Regions from separate parts of the Rahnella selenatireducens genome, predicted to be linked through region 3. Evidence: predicted binding sites of a transcription regulator. Region 3 holds the regulator's gene; each other region holds the start of a gene.
The links. The regulator Fur, encoded in region 3, represses iron uptake genes when iron is present. The targets are predictions, from matches to a motif close to ATAATAATGAGAACNACTATCAA.

Region 1 (7,416 bases), on a different contig from region 3:
AAACCACCGGAGATGAACTTCAGGCGGCGTTGCTGACAGCGGAGGCCAACGTGGCAAAAGCGCGCGCATCCGTGAATATTGCACGCCAGAGTCTCGCGCTGGTGGAAGCCAATAAAGCGTCGCTGGCTGCGGCATTAAAAGCCGCGCAGGCAAAAGTTGAAGTGGCACAAATCAATTTACAGCACACGCAAATTGTCGCGCCGTCCGACGGGCAGCTAGGCGAAATCAGCGCCCGTATCGGGCAATACGTCAGCGCCGGAACGCAACTGACATCGGTCACGCCAAAACAGGTCTGGGTGACGGCGAATTTTAAAGAGCGCCAGCTGGCGGGAATGGCTGTCGGGACGCCCGCATCATTCACGGTGGATGCACTGAACGATCATCCGTTTAAAGGCCACGTTGTGCGGATTTCTCCGGCCGCCGGTTCGGAATTTAGCGTTCTGAAAGCCGATAATGCGACCGGAAATTTCACCAAGATTTCTCAGCGTATTGCGGTACGCATCGAGCTGGAACCGGATCAGGCGCAGAGCGACCAGCTGCGACCGGGAATGTCCACCGTCGTCAGCGTTGACACCTCAAAGGCACCCAAAATTTGAATCAGCCGACAATATCGGCGTAATAGCGCTGCGCAACGTCAGGATGAGAGCGCAGCCGCCCTTTCAGATAGTTGAATCCTACGTCGCGGAACAGCGGATTAAGCGGATCGCTGGCATCGCCACGGGCTTCTTTAGCCAGTTCAGGCGGCAGCGGAAATAGCGGTACAACGGCATCCAGCTGCGCGCCGAGGAAAAAGGCCAGCGAAAGCCGTTCGCCTTCAGCAGGCGGAGACACCACGCGGTGAACCGTCGCACGCAAGTAACCGTTGGTGGCCAGCTCCAGCAGTTCGCCGATATTCACCACCAGCGTATCCGCCACCGGCAGCGCATCGACCCATTGATTTTCCTCAACTTCAACCTGCAAACCACGCTGTTGATCCTGCAATAAAAAGCTCAGGAAACCTGAATCTTTATGCGCGCCGACGCCCTGATTTCCTGCGCCAGCCGCCCGCCCCGGATAGCGGATCAGCTTAATGTGTTCATTGGGTTTTTCGCCGTAAAGCGGATCAAAGGCGTCTTCCGGCAGTTTCAACGCCAGCGCAAAAGCACGCAATAAACGCAGCGACATCGCCGTCATTTCTCTCTGCCAGCGCAGCAGCAGCGGGCGCAACTCAGGCAATGTTTCCGGCCACTGATTGGGCCCCTGCAATCTCGCCCACGCAGGCGTTTCTCCGCTTACCGGTAATTTTGGCCGTTCGGCACCCAGATCAAACTGTTCGCGCCAGTCCGGCTGACCGCGGGTAATCTCTGACGCAGCGCGATTATAGCCGCGAAAATGCGGGGAATGGATCATGGCGACGGCCAGCTTATCCTCTTCCGGCAAGGCAAAGAACTCCCGCGCCACGCGCTGGACGTCATGAAGCAACGTGGCATCCACACCGTGGTTTTTCAGATAGAAGAAACCAATTTCGCGGGCGGCGTAACGCAACTGCGACAAAAATGTTTCGCGCTCTTCTGGCGTACCGGAAAACAGGCTGAAATCGACCAAAGGGATAGTTGTTGACGTCTGGCTCATTGCTTACTCCGCCGTGATTATGGGTGATAATCGTCAACGCTATCACAGCGCCGGAGCGGCCGACCAATAGCCAGATAATCTGGTTTATGCTTCGGGGTTATGAAAAACTACGCGGGATATTAACCGGTTATAACACGCCCGTCCGTGGGCCTCGACGGTCAGCGGGAACCAAGATAGCGGTAAACCACCGCCAGATCCTGATCGCCATAACCGCCATCCACGGCGGCCTGCCAGGTTTCACTGATGCGTTTCATTACAGGCAACTCTAGCTTACTGCCCGCATCAATCGCCAGATTGATATCTTTGAGCGCCCAGGTCAGCTGCATCTGCGGGGTGTAATCGCCGCTTTTGAACATCGCCATTTTACCTTTGATGTAGGGCGCCGCCAGCGGACCGCCGTCGAGCACGTCCCACAGGTCATCCGGCGTAAAGCCCAGTTCTTCGGCCAGTTGGGTACTTTCGGCGATACCTTCCATCATGGCAATCAGCCACGCGTTAACCACCAGTTTCATTTTAGACGCACGACCGGCTTCACCCAGCCATTTAGTGGCTTTCGAAATGGCGGCAAAAACCAGTTCAACTGCCGCACCCACCTCGCGATCACCGCTGGCCAGCACCACAATTTGCGCCTGTTCAGCGGGCGCTTTGGTGCCAGAAACCGGCGCATCAAAGAACACCACGTCCGGGCGCTGTTCTTTAATCAGCGCAATCAGCGATTCAGTGGCATCGACGCCCAGCGTTCCCATTTGCGCGATAATTCCGCCCTGCTTCAGCCCTGCTAAAAGCCCGTTATCGCCCTGATAAACTTCCAGAGACGTTTTGCCGTCCGACAACATCGTTATCACCACATCGGCACCTTCTGCGGTTTCGCGCGGTGTCAGGCCGCGTTGCGCGCCCGCCTTCACCAGATCGTCACCACGCGATGCTGTCCGGTTCCACACGCGGGTGGTGAAACCTTTTTTAATCAGATTGGTGGCAAATGCGTGTCCCATTGCCCCCAGACCGAGCACCGCGACTACAGGTTGCTGACTCATGTCTTACTCCTTGTGCAAACGTTAAGTGTATTCAAAAGGCTATCATCGCAGACCCTGCGGCGGAACCGGCTTCTGTAACCGAATGCAACAGAAGGGCTTATAATACTTAACCTCTGTTGGCGAACTGGCGTAACATACGCGCTTTCGTGCCGGGATTTAACAATAATGCCCGACAACTCTGATTTGACTGAGAATTTTCAGGAGCTGCAAGCACTATGAGTAAAGTCGTATTAATCGGAATCATTTCCGTCATTTTCGCCCTGATGGTGCTGATGCTGGGCTCGGTCTATGTGTATCCGTGGTGGATGCAGCGCACGACTGAAGGCGCATGCAGCACCATCACCAAAGATAACGCCATCGACACTGTGACCCGCGATTACATGCAAAACCGCATTCCCAACTGGGGCAATGATAAAGATAATATGGGCACCTCCGTGCCGGTGTTGAATTTCATCAGCGATGACGTCAAAGAAGACAAAGGCACTTACCACATTCCTTTCAGCGCCAAAGGGCCGAACGGCACGCTGGGTTATGTAGCGCACTTCAACTGCTCAAACCATTACGTGAAATATTCCACCGTCGAATAATTCCCGCTTTTCCTCCCCTTCACCGGGGAGGAAATCGTCAGCCCCCCTTCCTTTTCCCCACGCCACCCCTGTTCCGCCCCGGAATTGTAACTATTGAAATTGTTAAATTTGTTTCTCTTTGTAAAAGCCTTGATTAGAATGAAAAGCGTTATCATTTGCATTTAATGCTTTTTGTCATTCTTTTCAGGGATATTCACATGTCTGGTATAAAAGCCCCACGCAGGGCGGCCAACGGATTCAAAAAATCCGTGCTGGCTTTGGCTATTTTGAATTGTTCCCCCCTTCTGGCTGCGACACAAACGTCTGAAGATTCCATCACCGTCAATGCGCAGGCTGACGCGCTGGATACCACCGATTACAGCGCATCGCAAAGTTCGACGGCCAGCAAAGGCGATGCGCCACTCAGCGAAACGCCGCAGTCCGTCAGCGTCGTCACACAGTCGATGATTCAGGATTACGACGTCACCTCGCTCGATGACGCAATGAAGTTCGTCAGCGGCGTGACGCAGGGTAATACGCTCGGCGGCACGGAAGACGGTTTCGTGAAACGCGGATTTGGCGCTAACAGCGACGGTTCCATTCTGATTGACGGCGTGCGCAGTAATCAGGGGCTGGGTTTTGATTCCACTATCGATCGCATCGAAGTGCTGAAAGGATCGGCGTCTTTGCTGTACGGGATCCAAAACCCCGGCGGCGTGATCAACATGATCAGCAAAAAGCCACAATATGACTGGAATACCCGCGTCAGTGGCCGCACCGGCGGTTTCGGCGGCGGTGCGGGGACGATTGACGTCACCGGCCCGCTGGGCAACGGTTTTGCATTCCGCATGATTGCCGAGCGTCAGTATGAAGATTACTGGCGTAACTTCGGCAGCGACTCACATACCCTGCTCGCACCTTCCCTGAGCTGGTTTGGTGAGAAAGCCAGTTTCAATATCAGTTATCAGGAATACAAATACGATATTCCCTATGACCGTGGAACTGCGTTTATCAACGGCAAACCTGTAGATATCCCGTATAACCGCCGTCTGGACGAACTGGCAAACCACGCCTGGGGTAAAACCAAACGTCTGAACACCACCTGGGAATATCAGGTCAGCGACGACTGGAAAACCCGTCTGACGTACGCCTGGCAGCAACGTCGTTATGACAGCAATGAAGTGCGTGCTACCGCCGTTAATACGGAAACCGGGGCTGTCACCCGCCGCGCAGATGCCAACCGAGGCTTCAATCATCAGACCAGTTACACGTCATGGGACTGGATTGGCAATCAGAAGATCTTCGGCATGATGAATGATCTGCTGATTGGCGTTGATTATGAGAAGAACGAAACCTATAAGCAGTATTCTTATCGCGGTAAAACGTTCAGCACATTCAACATGTACGATCCTGTGTACGGCGTGGAGCCCACCACCAACAGCAGCACCTATTCCGACAGCAACAGTAATCTGCGCAATACGCTCTACAACAAATCCATCTATCTCAAAGACAGCATTCATCTGACCGATAAATGGATTGGCGTCGTGGGTGGCCGTTACCAGCATTACAACCAGAAGCAGACCTCCGGTTTCGTGACACCGACACAAAGTCTGGACGATACCGATAACAAGTTCCTGCCGCAGATTGGCGTGGTGTATAAGCTGACCGACGATCTGTCCTTCTATGCCAACTACAGCAAGTCGTTCACGCCATCGACGGATACGGACGATGACGGCAATGTCTCCAAACCAGAGCTGGGTACCACGTACGAAGTCGGTACCAAATGGCAGATTTCGCCACGTCTGGATGCCACGCTGGCGGTGTACCGTATTGATGAAGAAGATATGTCGGTCTACATCAACGGTGTGACGCGCAATATCCCGAAAGCGCGGTCAACCGGTGCAGAAGTCGAGCTTAACGGTGAAATCGCCAAAGACTGGAATGTCACCGCCAACTACAGCTATGACAAAACCGAAATCACCGAAGATAACGTGAACTCATCCAACGTCGGTAACCGTCTGGTGAATGCTCCGACCCATATGGGTAGCCTGTATCTCAGCCATACCCTGCGCTGGTCGGTGGTGCCGGGGGACATTCGTATTGGCGGCGGTGCGCGTTATGTTGGCAGCCGCGCCGGTGATCCGGAAAACAGTTTCACTATGCCGGATTACACCGTGGCCGACGCCTTTGTGGCTTGGGACAATCAGCTGCTGGGCAAGCATACGCAGATTAAGCTGAACATGAATAACCTGTTCGACAAAGAGTATTACTCGTCGAGCGCCGGAAACCTGCGCGTGATTGAAGGCGAGCCGCGCAATGTGGTGCTCTCTGCGGCGGTAGATTTCTGATAGAAGAGGTTCTGATATACAAGCAAACCGGCACGCCATTGTGCCGGTTTGTTATTGCCTGCTATTCAGGATGACGTGGCGGAATTATTTCGCCGGTGGCAACTGACTCCAGTAGGTGCCGCTGAACGGCACAGGCAGGAACTGCGTGTACAGCTCTTTCATGGTTTCCTGCGGATCAACATCTTTAAACAGTTCCGGATACAGTGCTTTAGCGAACACTTCCACATCGACCATGTGATACGGGCTGAGATAGAAATTATGCCAGACGCTGTACGCCCGCCCTTCGCGCACAGCCTTCAGCGTGGAAAGCACCGGCTGTTTATCCATAATCTGCCGGAAACTTTGCTCCGCTTCCAGCTGCGTGACTTGTGGCCCCAGCATCAGATTGGATACCCTTTTCCCTTCCGGACCCGCCATGCCCGTGGTGATATACACATCCGGATTGGCCATAATCACTTTCTCTGCGTTGAGATCTCCGTACACGCTGCCAAAAGCGCCTTTGGCGATGTTATCCCCGCCGGCAAACGCCAGAAGATCGGCGAGATTTCCGTGAGAAACCGTGGTGCAGCACCCTTCACGGCGACCCAAATGCAATTGCAGCATCACCGTCTGTCGTTTGCCCTGATATGCCGCGATACGTTCACGAATGCGGTTCATGTGCTGCTGATAGAAAGCAATAAAGCGCGCCGCTTTCTGCGGATGGTTCAGTACATCGCCCAGCAGCTTTACGCTGGGGATCGTGTTATGCAACTGATCTACGCGGAGATCGACGTAGATCACCGGGATCCCCGCATTGGTCAGCGTGACTTCCATCTGGTCGCGATCGGTCTGTTTCTTGGCATACACCGGCAAAATCACCAGATCAGGCTTCAGCGCAATCACCTTCTCCACGTTCAACTGCGTGTAGTTGTTTTGCCCGAGCAGCGGAATAGTGGCGATTTCCGGAAACGCTTTCACGTACATCGCCCAACTCTGCGCATCAAGCTGCGCCATATCGCCTGGCCAGCCAATCACATGCTGCGCGGGGTTTCCGTCCTGCACCAGCGCCAGCGTATACAACATGCGGCTTTCGCCCACCACAATACGCTGCGGATTATCCGGCACGGTCACCGTACGGTTGGAAATATCGGTCACCGTTCTGGCCTGTGCCAGGCCGGAAAATAACAGACAGGAAACCAGCAGAGACTGAGTGAACTTACGCATAACACCTCAAAACCCATCACAAAGGTTGAGATGATAATGATTATCGTTAATTGCTGCAATGTGATGATTGTCCACTGCTACAGGGTTTGCTTACGCGCACTCGCCAGTTTGCAGCGACGCCTGCCCGTAATTCGACTACACTGGTAGCCACTTTCCTCACAGGACGCAGTAATGATGAAAAGACTGACACAACAAGATATGACGGAAAGCGAACAACGCGAGCTGAAAACGTTGCTCGACAAAGCCCGCAAAGCTCAGGGCCGTGAGTTAACCAATTCGGAAAACAACCGGATTAAAGATGATTACATCGACACGCTGATGGCGGAGAAAGAAAAAGTGGCCGCGCGAGCGCGTGCTGAAAAACGCCGCAACAAAGCGGTTCCAAGCACGTCAGCGACTTATGACTGGACTGCCCGCACCCATCCGCGCGGCCGCCGTTAAGAAAAATGACCCTCTTCGTGCATTACGCAGAGGGTCAGCTCAAAACATCTCGTTAAAGGCTTTTACTTCAATAACCTGAAGCCGTGACTCCCATCTTTTTCCAGCTGCGCCACCAGACCGTATTCCCAATCCAGATAATCCTGCATCGCCTGCGCGCTCACCGACGTGCCTTCATACGGACGCTGATAACGATCTTGCGCGTTCTCCAGATAT
Region 2 (7,416 bases), on a different contig from region 3:
ATACCATCAGCAGCGGGAACAGGATCAGTGCCAGAAAGCACAGCAGCAAAAGGTGCGTCACCAGTAATCTGACTTTTTGCGACTTAGGTTTAACCATTGGCATTTTGTGTTTCTCCTCAGTCGAATTTCATGCGTGAAGCTTTCAGGTTCACGATAGCCAGTGCGCCAACCAGCAGGAAGATCAGCGTGGCAATCGCCGCCGCCAGCCCGAAGTCCTGCCCGCCGCCGCCTTCGAAGGCGATGCGGTAGGTATAACTGACCAGCAAATCGGTGTGTCCGGCCGGTGTGGTGGTGCCGAGCATGTCCGGGCCGCCGTTGGTCAGCAGCTGGATCAGCACGAAGTTATTAAAGTTAAACGCGAAGCTGGCGATCATCAGCGGCGTCAGCGGCTTGATTAACAGCGGCAGCGTGATGCGGAAGAAGTTCTGCATCGGCGTCGCGCCGTCCATTGCAGAAGCTTCGTACAGATCGTCGGGAATGGCTTTCAGCAGGCCCATGCACAGGATCATCATGTACGGATATCCGGGGGGAGAAATGACTGAACTCTACAGCCACCGTTGGGAGATCGAACTGGGTTATCGTGAAATCAAGCAGACGATGTTACTGAGTCGGTTAACGCTGAGAAGTAAAAAACCAGAGCTTGTCGAGCAGGAGTTATGGGGCGTGCTGTTGGCTTATAATCTTGTTCGTTATCAGATGATTAAGATGGCGAAAAACCTTAAGGGTTACTGGCCGAACCAGCTAAGCTTCTCAGACTCGTGCAGTCTGGTGATGAGGATGTTAATGACGCTTCAGGGCGCATCACCGGGCCGGATCCCAGAACTGCTGCGTAATCTGGAGAGTATGGCGCAGATGGTGAAGCTGCCGACAAGAAGAGAAAGGGCCTTCCCAAGAGTGGTAAAAGAGAGACCCCGGAAGTATCCAAAAGCACGGGGAAAAAGCCAGTCAGTTGCTTAACTGACTGGCATTACCACCTTTGCAGGTGGCTTTTTTTCAGGTCAGAGGCTGTGCTTAGAAGTGCGTGTTCAGGCTCATGTAGAAAGTCCGGCCCGGTTCGTTGTAGGTTGCTGCACCCGCGCCGTACATATAGGCGTTAGTGGTGGCGTTACCCACTGTCTGGGCATTGCCCGCGCGGAACTGACGCTTGTCGAACACATTATCAATACCTGCGGTTATGCTGACATTTTTAGTCGCCACGTACGTGCCACTCAGGCCAACCACTGAATACGGGCTGACTTCATTCTTCTCACTTCCGGTTACGGCTTCACCCTTGTAGTTGTATTTTTTCGGCTTCTGACGGCCATACCAGGTCAGGGTGGACTGCACGGAGAAATCTTCCGTTGCCTGCCAGCTCAGCGTGGAGTTGATCGTAAACTCAGGGATGATCGACAGATAATCGCCGGTCTCTTTGTTTTTACTTTCAATCATGTAAGTTCCGTTGTTATTCCAGGAAATAGTGCTGGTGACCGGAATATTCAACGTCCCTTCCAGACCCTGAACGACGGCTTTAGGTATGTTTTGCCATTTATAAACGTCAGTAGTACCCGTCGTTGATGTGCCGGTTGGCAGATAGCCCGCTTCAATTTTGTTGCGGTAATCGTTACGGAAGTACGTCACGCCCGCCTGATAGCCGTTGCGGTGGAACTCAAGACCGATCTCTTTGTTGATGCTGGTTTCTGCATCGAGATCTTTATTCCCCACCAGATAACAGCCACCGCCGCTGGCTGCACAACCCTGGCCTTTACTGTAAAGCACGTAGTTCGGGTTGGTCTGATACAGGCTTGGCGCTTTGTAGGCACGCGCGATCCCCATTTTCAACGTGAAATCATCGCCCAGTTCCTGAGACAGATTCAGGGAAGGACTCCAGTTATTGCCGACAATAGAATGATGATCGAAACGCAGGCCCGGAACCAGCATTGTGCTGTCGGTCAGTTCGATGTTGTCTTCCGCAAATAGCGAGAAGATTTCCGCCTGCGAATACGGGCTGCGGCCGGTGCTGTCGATACCGTCAATGGCACCGCCGAGCATAGACTGAACGTTGGAAGACGGATCTTTCATCTTCTGCTGGTTCCATTCAGTGCCTAACGTGGCGGTTTGCGGCACGCCTAAATCAAACGGAATGCTGACTTCGCTGTGCGCAAGAATGTCGCCCAGCGCGATGGTGTTGAAGCTGTCGTCAGAGAAAATCCCCTCGGTGCCTCCCGCCAGACCTTCATCCATGCGTGAGTTACGGGTTTTTTCGTACTGCACATAGTTGGTGGTGGAAACGCCGTTGTCCCATGCGCCTTTGTACGTCAGGGCGTAGGACTGGCGGTAAATACGGTTGGTCTCTTTGCCGTACATACTTTTAACCAGCGCACTGGTATTGGTGTTTTGCGTGTCACCGGCGTACAGGTTGCCCTGACGGCTGTTGGACACCTCAAACTCCAGTGACTGCATGCGGGCGAAATCCCAGTGCAGCATGGCGTCGATATTTTTATTGATGACGCCTTCGCGACCTGCCGGAACGGTGTCGGCATAGGTGCCGGTGCGTTCGGACTGATGGCCGTCGTTGATATACTGCGAATCAGCCTGCGTTTTGCTGTAGCCGCCAAACAGACGGAAACTGAACTGGTCGCTGAGCGGGCCGGACAGGCTGAAATCGGTGCGTTTCGTTGAGCCTTCTTCTTTATGCTGTGGCGCGTTCATGTAGGTATTCCATGAACCGTGCCATTCGCTGGTGTCTTTTTTGGTGATGATATTCACCACGCCGCCTGCCGCGCCGTTGCCATAACGCGCCGCCGCCGGGCCGCGGATCACTTCGATGCGGTCAATCATATCTGGCGGAACCCAGCTGGTATCGCCGCGGGTATCACGCTCACCGCGCCAGCCCTGACGTACGGAGTTGCGGCTGTTCACTGGTAAACCGTCGATCAGGATCAGGGTGTTTTCCGGGCCCATGCCACGGATATCAATCTGGCGGTTGTTGCCGCGCTGGCCGCTGGTGGAGTTGCCGGTCAGGTTTACGCCGGGCATGGTGCGGATCAGTTCGTTGATGTCGCGTGCCGGTGGGCGTTTTTGGATTTCGTCAGACGTGATGGTGGAAACACCCGGAGCCTGAAGGTTTTGCTGTGCAGCGGTGACGACTAGAGTGTCTTCGGTTTTTTTCGGCGTTTCTGCGGCCGTAGTCCCGGTTTCTGTTGCGGTTGTTGCGGAGGTTTCTGCTGCGCTGACGGGGAAAGTAAGCGCTGATCCCAGCCCGATTAAGGTTGCCAGCGAATAGTGTGGTAGCCTGCTTTTCATGTCGGATTCTGCCCTGAAATTCCATCCTTTCCTGAAAAATAGCGAGATTGAACAGGAGGATGGCCTGTTGTGTGTGTAGTTTTTATTGACCCGCGTTACGGGCGGTAACACATTATTGCAAATGAAAATAATTATCAATGCGATTGGCATTCCTAATTTGTAGGGAAAGTGTAAAGCGCCGTACCGGGAATGTTTTTTCTTGTCTGCCAGAAGGCTGTAAAGCGTAAAAAATGATGAAATATCAGCATCCGGAAAAGCCTATTGCTCAGGCCATGTTGTTGGAACCTCTGGCCGGAAGTGCCGCGTGGTGGAATGAAATTGCTACGCGGGGAACGCCGTGGACAGAACCTTCGCGCGATGGTTTTTGTCGTGTGACGTTCTTCTGGCGGGATCCGCAGGGCGACGAAACGACGTCGGAGACCCAGCGTGTCTGGATCAACATCAACGGCATCACCGATCACCATCAGTCGTCGCCGCCGCAGAGTTTGCAGCGGCTGGCCGGAACGGATGTCTGGCACTGGCAGACCGAGTTGCGTGCGGACTGGCGCGGAAGCTACAGCATGATCCCGCGTACCGAATCCGGCGCTGAATTTCCGCAAAATAACGATGATTATCAGAGCATGCTTGCCGCGCGCGAATGGTGGAAAAACCTCTTCCGCCACGCGACGCACGATCCGCTGAATCCGCATCGCCCGTGGCCCGGTGCAAAATCCCATGCGTTGTCCGGCCTGCATATGCCGGAAGCATTGCCGCAGCCCGCCTGGGCAGAGTTTGATCTTCATGGCCCGAAAGCGCCGCAAGCTCCGGCTGCGTTAGAAACATTCCGCTGGAAAAGTGCGCGTCTGGGGAATATGCGAAACGTCTGGGTGTTTACCACCGGCGCAAGCCAGGAGCCTGCTTCGCGCCCGCTGGCGATCCTGCTCGACGGCCAGTTCTGGGCGAAACAGATGCCCGTCTGGCAGCCGCTGATGCAGCTTACGCGCGAAGGGGCACTGCCCGACGCGGTCTACGTGCTGATTGATGTTATTGATATTCAAACTCGCAGCCGCGAGCTGACCTGCAATCCGGAGTTCTGGCTGGCGGTGCAGGACGAGTTATTGCCGCAGGTGAAAAAACTGGCCGCGCACAGCGATAACGCGCAAAAAACGGTGGTCGCGGGGCAGAGTTTTGGTGGCCTTTCTTCGCTGTACGCCGGTTTGCACTGGCCCGAACGTTTCGGCTGCGTGCTGAGTCAGTCGGGGTCTTTCTGGTGGCCGCGCCGCCATCGTCAGCAAGCCAGTGATGATCAGCAAGAAGCGGAAAGCATCCTGTCCCAGGTTGAAAAAGGACTGGGGGAACGCAGCCATTTGAAAATCTTTATGGAAGCCGGCAGAAACGAAAAGCTGATTTATGACGTGAATAATCAGATGGAGGCGCTGCTGAAACCGACCCCCAATCAGGTGCATTACCGTGTGCTGGAAGGCGGGCACGACGCGCTGTGGTGGCGCGGAGGTTTGCTCGACGGCCTCTGCAGTCTGTGGGATGAGACACAGTGGGCCGCCGGGGATCCTTCGTCAAACGGCAAAATTACCGAGCGGAATAATTAACGGCGTATGTGACACCGGGCAGTCGATGATTGAGCAACGCAATCCGAAAACCTGCTCAATCAGTTCCGGCGTCACGATATCGGCAGGCGCGCCTTCTGCGAGGATTTTTCCGTCGCGCATGGCGATAAGATGCCCGGCGTAGCGGCAGGCCTGATTCAGATCGTGCAGCACGACGACCAGCGTCCGACCATTTTCCTGATTCAGGCGACACATCAACTCCATCAAATCAATCTGATGAGCGATATCCAGCCAGGTCGTCGGCTCGTCCAAAAGCAGCAGCGGCGTTTGCTGCGCCAGCACCATGGCAATCCACACCCGCTGGCGCTGACCGCCGGACAGTGAATTCACCGTGCTTTCCGCCAGTTCATAAACACCGGTTGCCCGCATCGCGTCATCGACAGCCTGTGTGTCCTGCACATTCCAGCGGCTGAACAGATTCTGGTGCGGATAGCGCCCGCGACCGACCAGATCGGCCACCGTGATATCGCCCGGCGCGGTCGAACTTTGCGGTAATAAGCCCAGCCGTTTTGCCACGTCTTTCGTGCCGTAATCGCCAATCAGTTTTCCGTCGAGAAAAACCGTGCCGGACTGCGGCTGCATCAGGCGGCTCAGCGTACGTAATAACGTCGATTTTCCGCAGGCGTTAGGCCCGATAATCACCGTCAGTTTTCCTTCCGGAATCGACACCGACAAATCCCGTGCGATGACTTTTTTGTCGTAACCGAGCGTCAGGTTCTGCGCATACAGCGGTGAAAAATGTTCAGTCTTCATGAGCGGCGGGACTCCCGGATGAGCAAACCAATCAGATAAATACCGCCGAGACTGACGGTGAGCACGCCGACGGGCAGTTGATAAGGCAGGAAGAGACGCTGCGCCGCGACGTCAGCCGCGAGCAGCAGCAGTGCGCCGGTCAGTGCGGCAAAAAATAACGCGTGCTGCTGGCTGGCGCACAGGCGGCGAGAAATCTGCGGTGCCACCAGCGCGATAAAGGAAATGGGCCCGGCCAGCGCCGTTGCAGCGGCGGTTAGTGCCACGCCCGCCAGCATCAGCAGCAGACGCGAACGTTCCACCGGGACACCCAGCGCGCACGCGGAATCGTCACCCATTTCCAGCAGACGCATTCGCGAGGAAAGCTGCCGGGTGAGGAACAGCGCCACGACAATCAGGGCGATCACCGGCAGGCTTTTTTCCCACGTAATCCCGTTGAGCGAACCCGCATGCCATAACCCGGCGGTGAGCGCAGATTCCAGCGACGCGTTGATAATCAACCAGGTATTGCCCGCAATCAGCAGCGCTCGCACGCCGATACCGAGAATAATCAGGCGGAAGGTTTCGACGCCCTGACGCCATGCCAGCGCATAAACCAGCAGCGCACTGACAATGCCTCCGGCCATGGCGCCAATCAGGGTTTCACCCGCGCTGGCGTTGAATAACACGATGGACAGCAAAACGCCGCTGTAGGCGCCGGTGTTAAAACCGATGACGTCCGGGCTGCCCAGTGGATTGCGCAGCAGCGACTGGAAAATCGCACCGCTGACGGCCAGCGCTGCGCCGAGGACCAGCGCCATCACCACGCGCGGCAGACGCCACTGAGTCACAATGATGTGCAGATTTTTCGGACCATCGCCGAGCAGGGCGCTGACGACCTGAGCCGGTTTCAGCGCCAGCGCGCCGCTGCCCAGCGCAAATATCGCCAGTAAGAGTGTGCATAAAGCTAACGCCAGCGCCGTCAGAAATGGCCGCGAAATTAGCGTGTTTCTTTTCAGCGTGCGGGATTCAGATTCTCTCTGGCTCATGGCTAACCTCTGCGCAATCCGCCGGGGCGGCGAACCAGAAAAATAAGCACCGGCGCGCCGATAAAGGCGACGACGACAGAAACCCGCAACTCACCGGTGACCAGAAGCCGCCCGGCGATATCCGCCGCAAGCAACAGCGTTGGCGTGAGAACCAGCGTCCACGGCAACAGCCAGCGGCGATCCGCACGACAAATCCAGCGCGCCATATGCGGCACCATCAGGCCCACAAATGCGACGGGGCCGACGGCCGCTGTCGCGCTGCCGCATAACAGCGTGATGGCCAGTAATCCCAGCAGCTGGGTCGTGATGATTTTAGTGCCCAGCGCGGTCGCCAGTTCACTGCCCATCGTCAGATTATTCAGGGAGCGGGTCATCAGCAAACTGAGGAAAATGGCGAAAAGGATCGGCGGTGTGACGGTACGGATCACCGCCATATTGCGGATATCCAGCGAACCGGCCTGCCAGAAGCGCAGCTGATCGTAAACCTGCGGATTCAGCAGGGAAATTCCCGATGAGAACCCTTCCAGAACGGCCGCCAGCGCAACGCCCGCCAGCGTGAGACGAACGGGATCCAGCCTACCGCGCCCGAGTGCGCCAATCATGGCGACCAGCAGCGTCGCTGATAAGGCTCCGGCAAACGAGAACCACAGATAACCGCTGACATCTGTGGCACCAAAGAAGGCAATCCCGAGAACGACCGCAAACCCGGCGCCGGCGTTAACGCCAAGAATACCAGGGTCGGCCAGCGGATT
Region 3 (7,416 bases):
CAGGTGCCGGACGAAGCCTTCGCCAGCAAAGCGGTAGGCGATGGTGTCGCGATTCGTCCGACGGATAAAACAGTCGTCGCTCCGGCTGCGGGTACCGTGGTGAAAATCTTCAACACCAACCATGCGTTCTGCCTGGAAACCACTTCCGGTGCTGAAATCGTGGTGCACATGGGGATCGACACCGTTGCACTCAACGGTCAGGGCTTTACCCGCCTGGTTGAAGAAGGCGCAACGGTCACTACCGGTCAGCCTGTACTGGAACTGGATCTGGCTTACCTGAACGCTAACGCGCGCTCAATGATTAGCCCGGTTGTGGTCAGCAACATCGATGATTACACCGGTGTGATTTCACTGGCCAGCGGTTCAGTCGTCGCCGGTCAGACCAAACTGTTTGAGATTCAGGGTAAATAATTTCCTGACGCCGATTCAGTTGAGTTAGGTCTTAGCGGGAAGAGAGCAATCTCTTCCCGTTTTTTATTGCTTACGGACACGCGGTATGCAGATAACCACGATTTTATGCAAGTAACGGTTGTTTCCCGACGTGGCTTGTTGGAACATAACAGGTTATCTGTAGAGTCAATGTTGCGTAGAGGAATTGCACAATGAGTGAGGCTGAAGCCCGCCCAACAAATTTTATCCGTCAGATTATTGATGAAGATCTGGCGACCGGGAAGCACAATACCGTTCATACCCGTTTCCCGCCCGAGCCTAATGGTTATCTGCATATCGGCCATGCGAAGTCTATCTGCCTGAACTTCGGTATTGCGCAAGACTATCAGGGGCAGTGCAACCTGCGTTTTGACGATACTAACCCGGCAAAAGAAGACATCGAATTCGTTGAGTCGATCAAACACGACGTCCAGTGGTTAGGTTTCGGCTGGAGTGGTGATATTCACTATTCTTCTGACTACTTCGACCAACTGCACGGCTATGCGCTGGAGCTGATCAACAAAGGTCTGGCTTACGTTGACGAACTGTCTCCGGATGCAATCCGCGAATACCGTGGCTCGCTGACGTCTCCGGGCAAAAACAGCCCGTACCGCGATCGCAGCGTAGAAGAAAACATCGCGCTGTTCGAAAAAATGCGCAACGGTGAATTCGCTGAAGGCGCAGCGTGTCTGCGTGCAAAAATCGATATGGCGTCGCCGTTCTTCGTGATGCGCGATCCGGTTATCTACCGTATTAAGTTTGCGGAACACCATCAGACTGGCAAAAAATGGTGCATCTACCCGATGTATGATTTCACCCACTGCATTTCCGATGCGCTGGAAGGGATCACCCATTCGCTGTGCACGCTGGAATTCCAGGACAACCGTCGTCTTTACGACTGGGTTCTCGATAACATCACCATCCCTTGCCATCCGCGGCAATACGAGTTCTCCCGTCTGAATCTCGAATATTCCATCATGTCCAAGCGTAAGCTGAACCTGCTGGTGACGGATAAAATCGTAGAAGGCTGGGACGATCCGCGTATGCCGACTGTTTCTGGATTGCGTCGTCGTGGCTACACCGCTGCTTCCATACGTGAATTCTGCCGCCGTATCGGCGTGACGAAACAGGACAACAACGTCGAAATGATGGCGCTGGAATCTTGTATCCGTGACGATCTGAACGAAAACGCACCGCGCGCCATGGCCGTCATCAATCCGGTTAAAGTGATCATTGAGAACTTTACCGGTGAAGATGTGCAAATGGTGAAAATGCCTAATCATCCGAACAAACCGGAGATGGGTACCCGCGAAGTGCCGTTCACCCGTGAGATTTATATCGATCAGGCTGATTTCCGCGAAGAAGCGAACAAGCAATACAAACGTCTGGTGCTGGGTAAAGAAGTTCGTCTGCGCAATGCGTATGTCATCAAAGCGGAACGCATTGAGAAAGATGCCGAAGGTAATGTGACGACGATCTTCTGCTCATACGACATCGAAACGCTGAGCAAAGATCCTGCCGATGGCCGCAAGGTGAAAGGTGTGATCCACTGGGTTTCCGCTACTGAAGGTAAACCGGCGGAATTCCGTCTGTATGACCGTCTGTTCAGCGTGGCAAACCCGGGCCAGGCAGAAGACTTCCTGACCACGATCAACCCGGAATCCCTGGTGATCGCGCACGGTTTCGTTGAGCCTTCTCTGGTGGCTGCACAGGCTGAAATCAGCCTGCAGTTCGAACGTGAAGGTTACTTCTGTGCTGACAGCCGTTATTCCAGCGTTGAAAATCTGGTCTTCAACCGTACCGTTGGCCTGCGTGATACCTGGGAATCTAAACCCGTCGCGTAAGTCACCGATGAATGATTGCTAAACGCAGCTCCGGCTGCGTTTTTTTATGTCAGAAATTCACGGAATTTTCTTTTTCATCGCGAATTAATGCATTTTTCATGTTTACTTTTTAGACTCTTCTTTCCGAATATCAGAGTGCTGAAACGTTTAAATTAATACGTTTTTTCCTTAATTAACTGTTTTAGTTATTGATTACCAGAGTCCACTGATTTGAACCTTCGCATTCCTTGTTTGTTACACTTTTTCATCTTTATGTGCACTTTGTCATACTTCAGCCATCAGGGTTTAATTACCCATTGATAATTCGCGTCGCGAAAAATACTCTTAATCCTGCTTTATACGGTTGCGCCTCTGGCGGCCGCTTTTAATACCCGTTTGGGTTTTGCACGTTTTTTAGTCAAAATGAGGAATTTCTATGCACAAGCACCTTAACAGGGGCAGGGGATCGGCTTACCTGAAACCTGTGATGTACACGCTGGCTGGCACTTTATTGGGCGGCGGAATGATGTTTCCTGAAGAGGCCAGAGCGGCTGGCTTTATTGATGATTCGACGCTGACCGGCGGTGTGTATTACTGGCAGCGCGAACGCGACCGCAAAGATTTGAACAAAACGAAAGAAGAAACCCGCCCTGACGGCACAAAAGTCACGGTGAATAATCCCGATTACGATAAATATGCCACCAACCTTTCACACGCGACCGCCAACCTGAACCTTGATTTCTCTTCCGGCTACGCCTGGGACATGTTCGGTATCGATCTCGCCGCATTTACCGCGATCGAATTAGCCGAAGCCAGCGACAGCGGTCACCCGAACGAAATCGCGTTCTCCTCTAAAAACCATGCGTATGACGAAGACTACTCCGGTGATAAAGGCGGCGTCAGCCTCTACAAAGCGGCCGGTAAATTCAAATATGGCGGATTCTGGGGCCATGCCGGTTACATTCAGCCCACTGGACAAACGCTGATCGCCCCGCACTGGAGCTTTATGCCGGGTACCTATCGCGGTGCCGAAGCCGGGTATAAACATGATTTTGGCGATCCGGGCGAACTGAGTTTCTCCTACATGTGGGCGGATGAATACAAATCGCCGTGGCATCTGGAAATGGATGATTTCCGCCAGAACGACAAGAAAACCGGTGTTTCCTATATACACTCGCTGGGTGCGAAATACGACTTCAAAAATGATCTCGTGCTGGAAGCGGCCTTCGGTCAGGCAGAAAGTTACGTCGATCAATACTTCGCCAAAGCGTCGTACAAAATTGATCTGATGGGCAATCCGCTCACTACCAGCTACCAGTTCTATGGCGCGGAAGATCGTATCAGCAACCAGAACGATCCCAACAGTCTGTATGACGGTTTGGCCTGGTTGCAGGCATTGACTTTCGGTTACACCACCGGTCAGTTCAACTGGCGTCTGGAAGGGACAATGGTCAAAGCTGAGGGAAATCAGGGTTATTTTTTACAACGCATGACCCCAACGTATTCTTCTTCTAACGGACGTCTTGATGTGTGGTGGGACAACCGTTCTGACTTCAACGCTAACGGCGAAAAAGCGGTTTACGCCGGTGTGTTATACGACCTGGCGAAATGGGATCTGCCGGGCTTCGCAGTGGGCGGTTCTTATGTTTATGCGTGGGATGCCAAACCGAGTACCAATCCAATCTATGATCAGAGCCAGCGTCTCAAAGAAAGCGCCTGGAGCCTTGATGCGCTTTACACCATTCAGGAAGGCCGCGCAAAAGGGACGCTGTTCAAACTTCATTACACCCAGTATGACAACCACTCGGATATCCCGAGCTGGGGAGGCGGTTACGGCAACATTTTCCAGGATGAAAAAGACGTGAAATTCATCGTTATCGCTCCATTCACTATTTTCTGAGGATACTAAACCGATGAATAAATTACTGATGATGGTTGTGACTTCCCTGTTACTGGCGGGTTGTGCGCCAACAGCTACGCAAACCGAAAATGCGAAACTGCGTCAGGCGTACAGCAGCTGCATCATTAAAGCAGAAGGCTCGCCGGATAAAGTGGCGTCGTGCCAGACGATCCTTGATGTTCTAAAACAGGAACAGGAGCACAAGCAGTTTGCCGAGCTGGAAACCGTGCGTGTAGTGGATTATCAGCGTTGTCTGACGGCGCGTAAAACCGGCGATGGTCAGGCTTACGCGGCAGACTGTGGCAAAATCTGGCAGGAAATTCGTTCTAACAATTCGCCAAAACCGGTGAATTAACCGGGCGCGAACGCTGCGCACCTATCGCAAGAAAAAACAAACCCCGGCTTGCCGGGGTTTGTTTTTTTATCCGTCGCCTGAATCGCAGGCACAAAAAAACCGCCTTTCAGCGGTTAATTTATTCGGACTGACCGTAGAGATTACTGTGCAGGTTTATCATTGTGCAAAGATTCATCTTCGCGACAATCGCCCGCCTCACAGTGGCCGTACAGATACAGACTGTGGTTGGTCAGTTTGATACCGTGTTTCTTCGCAATCTCGCGCTGACGGCCTTCAATATATTCGTCACGAAATTCAATAACGCGGCCGCAATCCAGGCAGATCAGGTGATCATGGTGATGTTGTTGGGTCAGTTCGAAAACAGACTTGCCGCCTTCGAAGTTATGACGGGTAACGATACCGGCGTCATCAAACTGGTTCAGAACGCGGTAAACCGTCGCCAGGCCAATTTCTTCACCCATATCAATCAGTTGTTTGTACAGATCTTCCGCACTAACGTGATGACCTTCCGGCGCTTGCAGCACTTCCAGGATTTTGAGGCGCGGAAGCGTGACTTTTAAGCCGGCTTTCTTCAGTGCGGTGTTGTTGTCAGTCATGCGGATTCAGTCCTGTTACTATGTGCTAATCAAGTTGAGGCATGCAGCCTGTGGCATCGGCGGCACAAAAATTTGTCGCTTAAGGATTCTTCGCTTTTGAGACGTGTGCCGATCCTCAAAAACGTAGCCTGTTAATAAAGATCACAAAATGCCTGTCACATTCGATAATGCAACGACTTGATCAATAGGAAAACAGATGAGCTCAGTGTACCTTGATACCACTGAAAGTTACAATTTTGTAGCGGTTAAATTGTTAATTTCAGTAATAGTTTGGCCCTTCAATTGTAGAATAAATCCTCAGGGCCAACAGGGTTTTTAGCCAATAATTTCTGAAAGGCTCAGCTCTTCTGTGATCTGTTTGACCCACGTATCAACACGTTCGTTGGTCAGTTCCGGCTGACGGTCTTCGTCAATTGCCAGTCCGATGAAGTGCTTATCATCAGCCAGACCTTTAGACGCTTCGAAGTGATAGCCTTCAGTTGGCCAGTGGCCCACAATCACCGCGCCGCGTGGTTCGATGATGTCACGCACAGTACCCAGCGCATCGCAGAAGTATTCGGCATAGTCTTCCTGATCGCCACAGCCAAACAGCGCGACCAGCTTACCTTCGAAATCTATCTCTTCCAGCGTCGGGAAAAAGTCGTCCCAGTCACACTGCGCTTCACCGTAATACCAGGTTGGAATTCCGATCAGCAAGATATCGAATTTTTCCAGATCCTCTTTGCTGCTCTTCGCAATGTCATGCACCTCTGCAACATCTTTACCCAATTGCTTTTGGATCATTTTCGCGATGTTTTCGGTGTTACCTGTATCGGATCCAAAGAAGATACCTACTACGGCCATAAGATTACCTAACCTCTTGTTCTCAATGAAGTGCTCTGCATTGCAGGCAATAATAACGCAGATGATAGCAAACTCGCGAGGCGGAGAATATGTTTCAGCTCGCCTTCTTAACTGGTGGATAAGTTTATCGGCCAATCTTTTTAAGTGTTATCGCCTTCGTGTGCTTTGAATAACCTCAGGCTTATTGAGGTCAAAAGCAAAATTAAGAAATATGTTCTCACAATACTAAATTTTGAGAACAACCCGCCGATAGATGAAGCGAGAGGAATCTCAACATAATAAAGAAATCGATGCCCGGAGAGGTGTTCAAACATGTCCGGGGGCGAAAGCCTGCTGGCTACCTGTCTTGATTCTCCGCATCCCCGTCAATCCTCAGACCAGAAACAACCTTGTTTCGAGAGAGGCATATCGTGCAGTTTTTAAAAAATATCACCATCAGGGCCGCATTATTAACGATTTTAGGCATTTTCTGCGTCATGTGGGCAGGTGTCTCCCTTTACACCGTTACCTCACTGAATACGCTGACACAAAATACGAAGAACAGTACCGAACTGGTCAACAATATGGCGCTGATCAGCAAAGGAAATGATCAGTATTTTCGTACCGTGACACGCTTAAGCCGTGCCGTCTCACAACTTCAGGCCGATCCGTCAAAAGGGCCGGAAATTTTTGATACGGCAAAGCAATCCCTCGATGGCCTTTCTCAGGCACTGGCGAGTTTCAAAACGGCTCCGCATCCGGGGCTGGATGAGGCTTCGGTTCAGGAACTGGTCTCCAGTTGGGAGAGTCTGGTTACGCAGGGCGTTACGCCGTTGTATGCGGCGGCCGTCGGCAAAAATTTCGATGCCTATAATCAGCTCTCAAACGATGCTGTTCCTGCCCTGAGCCGTAACTTTGGTGTGTCCATGACCAAAGTCAGCGGGCAGATTGCAGTCGATTTTGAAGCAGCGCAGACCAAATCTAACCATCTGACTTATTACAGCAAAGTTATTCTGCTGACGGCTTTTTCTCTCGGCCTGCTTATTTTGCTGCTGACCGACCGTTATCTGGTGATGGCGCTGGTGAAACCGCTGGATAAAATTCGCGATCACTTCGCCGTGATTGCAAGCGGCGACCTGACGCATTACCTGGAAGAGTTCGGCAAAAACTGTGCGGGTAAATTGATTCCGCTGCTCAACGTGATGCAGTCCAGTCTGGAAAATACCGTTCAGACCATCCGCAATTGCACCAACCACATCTATCAGGGCGCGTCAGAAATCTCAGCCGGGAATAACGATCTGTCTTCCCGTACCGAAGAACAGGCATCCGCACTGGAAGAAACGGCAGCCAGTATGGAAGAGCTGACGGCCACGGTAAAACACAATGCGGACAACGCGCATCACGCGAGCCAGCTGGTGATGGAAGCGTCTTCTACCGCGCAGAAGGGCGGTAACATTGTGGCTGACGTCGTCAGCACCATGAAAGATATCT

Region 1: the regulator Fur is predicted to act here: its motif matches at 3,371-3,393, upstream of ACLBVC_RS13180 (TonB-dependent siderophore receptor).
Region 2: the regulator Fur is predicted to act here: its motif matches at 3,398-3,420, upstream of fes (enterochelin esterase).

The regions. Positions count from the first base shown of each region.
Region 1 covers NZ_JBKEZJ010000007.1:38,214-45,629, forward strand. The annotation lists gene ACLBVC_RS13160 (HlyD family secretion protein) at 1-596, shown strand, start outside; gene ACLBVC_RS13165 (isopenicillin N synthase family dioxygenase) at 598-1,611, opposite strand; gene ACLBVC_RS13170 (NAD(P)-dependent oxidoreductase) at 1,770-2,645, opposite strand; gene ACLBVC_RS13175 (protein YebF) at 2,861-3,232, shown strand; gene ACLBVC_RS13180 (TonB-dependent siderophore receptor) at 3,430-5,559, shown strand; gene ACLBVC_RS13185 (ABC transporter substrate-binding protein) at 5,644-6,762, opposite strand; gene ACLBVC_RS13190 (YjbD family protein) at 6,937-7,203, shown strand; gene ACLBVC_RS13195 (rhodanese-like domain-containing protein) at 7,266-7,416, opposite strand, start outside.
Region 2 covers NZ_JBKEZJ010000031.1:7,752-15,167, reverse strand. The annotation lists gene malG (maltose ABC transporter permease MalG) at 1-103, opposite strand, end outside; partial or broken gene ACLBVC_RS24335 (ABC transporter permease subunit) at 117-524, opposite strand; partial or broken gene ACLBVC_RS24330 (transposase) at 520-957, shown strand; gene ACLBVC_RS24325 (TonB-dependent siderophore receptor) at 1,012-3,282, opposite strand; gene fes (enterochelin esterase) at 3,513-4,868, shown strand; gene ACLBVC_RS24315 (ATP-binding cassette domain-containing protein) at 4,836-5,639, opposite strand; gene fepG (iron-enterobactin ABC transporter permease) at 5,636-6,664, opposite strand; gene fepD (Fe(3+)-siderophore ABC transporter permease) at 6,667-7,416, opposite strand, start outside.
Region 3 covers NZ_JBKEZJ010000001.1:428,162-435,577, reverse strand. The annotation lists gene nagE (PTS N-acetyl glucosamine transporter subunit IIABC) at 1-411, shown strand, start outside; gene glnS (glutamine--tRNA ligase) at 603-2,273, shown strand; gene chiP (chitoporin ChiP) at 2,740-4,152, shown strand; gene chiQ (ChiQ/YbfN family lipoprotein) at 4,166-4,507, shown strand; gene fur (ferric iron uptake transcriptional regulator) at 4,648-5,103, opposite strand; gene fldA (flavodoxin FldA) at 5,419-5,946, opposite strand; gene ACLBVC_RS02085 (methyl-accepting chemotaxis protein) at 6,357-7,416, shown strand, end outside.